DNA from 2 places in the Gordonia sp. PS3 genome. Region 1 is predicted to be linked to the other one. Evidence: predicted binding sites of a transcription regulator. Region 1 holds the regulator's gene; the other holds the start of a gene.
What was found. Region 1 encodes LexA, which represses DNA repair genes until DNA is damaged. Its sites were predicted from a motif close to CGAACANNTGTTCG; they were not measured.
Positions count from the first base shown of each region.

Region 2: a site for LexA is predicted at 1,485-1,498, ahead of ACE11G_RS02695 (DUF222 domain-containing protein). Genes of this name have one in related genera too.

Region 1 is NZ_CP169524.1:2,174,740-2,177,139, reverse strand. It holds gene ACE11G_RS10055 (putative PEP-binding protein) at 1-1,091, shown strand, start outside; gene lexA (transcriptional repressor LexA) at 1,118-1,777, opposite strand; gene ACE11G_RS10045 (LysM peptidoglycan-binding domain-containing protein) at 2,051-2,400, shown strand, end outside.
Region 2 is NZ_CP169524.1:588,113-590,512, reverse strand. It holds gene ACE11G_RS02695 (DUF222 domain-containing protein) at 1-1,387, opposite strand, end outside; gene ACE11G_RS02690 (sigma-70 family RNA polymerase sigma factor) at 1,524-2,400, opposite strand, start outside.

The DNA of each region.
Region 1 (2,400 bases):
AACTCGGTATTCCGTGCGTGGTCGCCGCCGCTGAACTCGATGAGATCCCCTCCGGAGCCATGGGCTACGTGGACGGGGACGCGGGAACGGTGGGGGCCGCCCCGGACGCCGGACTCATCTCGGACGCCGTGACGGCCGCGGCGACGCGGGCGGCCGAGACGGCGGCCTGGCGCGGGCCGGGCCGCACGGCGGACGGGCACGCGGTCGCGATCCTGGCCAACGTGGCCGACGGCGTGTCCGCTCGGTCGGCGGCGCAGGCGCCGGTGGAGGGCGTCGGACTGTTCCGAACCGAACTGGCCTTCCTGGACCGCGCGGCCGAGCCCACCGTCGCCCAGCAGGTAGAGCTCTACCGGGAGGTGATCGACGCCTTTCCCGGGCGCAAGGTGGTGATCCGCACCCTCGACGCGGGCTCGGACAAGCCACTGAAGTTCGTCGCCCACTCCGACGAGCCGAATCCGGCGATGGGAGTCCGCGGCAACCGCATCGTGCAGACGTATCCGGACATCCGCAACAACCAGCTCGATGCGCTGGCGGAGGCGGCGCGCGACGACGGCCGTGCGACGCCGTGGGTGATGGCACCGATGATCGCCACGGTCGACGAGGCGCGCGAATTCGCCGCGCGGGTTCGGGAACGCGGTCTGGTGCCGGGGGTGATGATCGAGGTGCCGTCGGCGGCGATCCTCGCCGACGCGATCCTCGCCGAAGTGGACTTCGTCTCGATCGGCACCAACGACCTGACCCAGTACACGATGGCGGCGGACCGGATGTCGCCGGAGCTGGCGGCGCTCACCGACCCGTGGCAGCCGGCGGTACTCGCGCTGATACAGCGGGTCGGGGACGCCGGTCGGGACCAGGGCAAGCCCGTGGGCGTATGCGGCGAGGCGGCTGCCGATCCGTTGCTGGCATGTGTGCTGGTCGGGATGGGTGTGACGTCGTTGTCGTCCGCGCCTGCGGCGTCGGCCGCGGTGGGACTGAAGCTGGGTACCGTCACCATGGATCAGTGCCGCGATGCGGCGTCCGCCGCGATCGCCGCGACGAGTCCGTCACAGGCGCGCGAGGCGGTTCGCGCGGTTCTGGCCGGCGAGGTGTGATGTCCCGCTGAGGCCGGCCGGGCGCCTCAGATACGGCGCATCACCGTGACGACCTTGCCGAGGATGGCGGCGTCGTCGCCGGGGATGGGCTCGAAATGCTCGTTGTGCGGCATGAGCCAGACGTGACCGTCGGTGCGCTTGAAGGTCTTCACGGTGGCTTCGCCGTCGATCATCGCGGCGACGATGTCACCGTTCTCCGCCACGTTCTGCTGGCGCACGACCACCCAGTCGCCGTCGCAGATCGCCGCGTCGATCATCGATTCGCCGACCACGCGAAGCATGAACAGGGAACCGTCGCCGACCAGTTCGCGCGGCATCGGGAAGACCTCCTCCACGGCCTGTTCGGCGAGAATCGGTCCGCCGGCGGCGATCCGGCCGAGCACCGGAACGAAGGTCGGCGTGGGGAGTGACTCTCCGTCGGCCTCGGCACCGCCCGAGGGCGGTGTCCGCTGATCGTCCCGAACGTTCACCGCACGCGGACGGTGCGGATCGCGCTTGAGAAGGCCGCGGCGCTCGAGCGTGCGGAGCTGATGGGCCACCGACGACGTGGAGGTGAGTCCGACGGCCTCGCCGATCTCACGGATGCTCGGCGGGTAGCCGCGCTCGCGGACCGACTGACGGATGACCTCGAGCACCTCGCGCTGACGCTGGGTCAATGAGGCCTCGAGCGTCGCGGTGGAGAGCATCGGATCGGGCGTGTCGGTCACGGTCGGGCCTTTCGTCAGCTGTGTTCGATCGATGGTCCAAAGGCTAGTTGAGTAGGTCACAAAACTCAAACAATTGTTCGACGCGTGTCGGCGTTTGTCGGACCCCTCGTGTTAACTATCGAACAAGAGTTCTTCGAACACGCGATCGATTGGAGACGAGTCATGAGCACGAGGACGGCACCCGCCCCGACCGGACGCGCCACCGCTGTGCGCTCCACTGCTGTGCACTCCACCGCTGTGCACTCCACTGCTGTGCACTCAACCGCGTCGGCGATGACCTGCGACATCCCGGTGGTCCGTGGCTCGCTGGTCCGTGATCGGGGAGTACGCGGAGCGGGGCGAGGCGACTCGAGCGGAACGTGCTTCCCGACCGGCCGCCCCGAGCGGCGTCGCCCGGTCGCGGACCGGCGAGTGATGTTCGATGCGCCGCCGGCCGGCCGGACCGCGCTGTCGCCCTCGGTGTACCGCAGGCGCCGGTGGGCCGGGGCCGCGGTGGTCGGCGGCACCCTCGCCGGCATGGTGTGGCTGCTCGCCCTCGTCGGAGCGGGCTACCAGGATGCGGCGACGCCGGAGTCGCCGGCGGCGACGCACGTGGTGTACGT
Region 2 (2,400 bases), 1.6 Mb from region 1:
AGTGATCGGTGGTGGCCGGTCGCCAGCCCATGCGTCCGGCATCGGGTCCGTCGGGGAGGATGGTGGTCTCCCATTGGCCGCGGTTGGTGCCGACGGCGCGGTTGTGGCGCCCGCACGCGGCGCCGAGAGCATCGATGTCGGTGCGTCCGGCCGGGGTGATCCAGTCCGGTGCGTGATGGGCCTGAGTTTGCGCGAAGGGGCGGTCGCAGCCGGGGGCGGTGCAACCGCGGTCGCGGGCGAACAACGCCAACCGCTGCGCTCTACTCGCACACCGCGCACCACGACCCTGGTAGAGGACTTCGCTGGTGTGATTCCGGAAGACCGCCAGATGCGGCACAGCCTCGGCAGCGAGCCGCACGAGTTCACCGATCGGAACACGGCTACCTGTCGCGGTCAGCGCGATTCCGGCGTGGGCGGCGAGTTCTTGATCGGTGACGGTGATGACCAACTCGGCCGGTATCCGGCTCGGTGCACCCAGCCCGCCGTGGGCGAGAACGTAATCACACAGGGCCAGCAGTGCGTCGTGTGTGCGTTGGGCGGCGCTGCGCAGATCCCGGCCCCGCGCCGCCGCCAGAGCCTCGGCGTCGATGCCGTCGGCGTCAATGGTTCCGGTGGGTGAGTCGGGGTCGGCGGGGTTGTTCATCCCGGGTGCGGCCCAGGCGGTCAAGATCACTTCGAACTTGGCCCGCAACTCCGGGGTCATCGCGCCGCGGACTCTGCTCATCAACTGCCGATCCTGCGGGAGGATCGTGATTCCGCGTTGGCGTTGCCGGTCGACGTGATCGCTCTCCTGACCATCGGGGTCCAGGTGAGCGAGCAGCCGGTCACCGACCTTGCCCAGATCATCCGGATTCAACCCAGCCGCAGCCTGAGCGAGTTCGGCTTCGGCACGGGCTTTGACTTCCGGCGAGATGCAGCCGGGCACTTTCGCCAACACGGCCGAGATCACCAACGCGTGTTCGGCGCCGACAGTCCCGGCCGCCACCGCTGCGGCGGTCGCAGGCTTCCGCGGAGGCAGGGTCTGCCCTTGGAAGTTCGAGAACTCGCCGATGGTCTCGGCCATCCGCAACCGCCGACCCGCCTCCCGGGTCCCCAGCCGCAAGCCCTGTGAGAGGTATTGGTGCGGATTCAGATAGCCGGCGGTGCGGTGGGCGTTGCGGTCGGAGACCTCCACCAGGAGTGCCGCGGAGATGCCGTCCCAGCGTCGCCGGATGCGTTCGGCGGTCTGTGTGTGGGCCAGCAGTTCCGGTTCGGTCTCCGGTGACAGGGAGGTCTCGGCGAGTTTGACCGCCGCGGCATCGATCAGGGCGAGTAGTTCGGCGGGCTGCTCCGGCAGCGCACCGGTGGCGACGACAGTCGCGATCGAATCGGTGATCGGATCGGTCATCGCTGCCACCTCCCCCGAGTGTTTCAGCTGGTCAAACCATGTTTTCTTGACCTACCAGAACTCTACCAACGGGGTATGACAGAACACATTAGGGAATCGATCATATGTGCCAATCTGCCTCAGCCAGTCCCCACCCTCACCGGTCCTCAGCGGCGCCCGACAGCGTCTCCGGCAGGCCCGCCAGCGAGAACAGTTCGGGCTCGAAGAAGGCACCGACGTGCGCCACCCGACCGTCGACGATCGTCAGGACATCGAGTTGGAAACGACGCCAGACGTCGCCGTCGCGCATGAACATCCCGGCCGCCGGCAACCCGTTGCAGGACGTCTTGATCATCCTGATGTCGCCGGCTTCCTTGGCCGGGCACTGGCTGAGGGTGAGCACTCCGATGTTCTCGGCGCCGAGATACCAGCCCGGGAACGGCGGCATCTCCCACACCGCATCGGCGGCGAGCACGTCCACCACGCCGGGGATGTCGTGCCGCTCGAAAGCAGCGCAGAACTCGTCCCACACCTGCCGCTCGTGGTCGGACAGTTCCGCGACGCGCCGGCCCTCTAGCCGGGTGCCCTCGCCGACCGCCCTGCGTGCGCGCGACAACGCGCTGTTGGCCGCCGCGACTGTCATGTCGAGTGCTTCGGCGGTCTCGGCCGCACTGAACGCGAGCACGTCGCGCAGAATCAACGCCGCGCGCTGACGCGCCGGAAGCTCCTGCATGGCGGCGACCATCGCCAGCCCCACCGACTCCCGCGCCGTCACCGTCGACGCGGGATCGCCCAGCGCGCCGTCCGGCAGCGGCTGCAGCCACGGGATCTCATGGTTCGGGATCACCGGTTCACGGGGATCGGAGGCCTCGGTGCCCAACCCGCTCGGCAGAGGCCTCCGCGCCCGGCTCTCCAGGGCGTTGAGACAGGTGTTGGTCGCGATCCGATACATCCACGTGCGGACCGACGACCGTCCTTCGAAGCTGTGAAAGGCCTGCCACGCACGCAGATACACGTCCTGCAGCACATCTTCG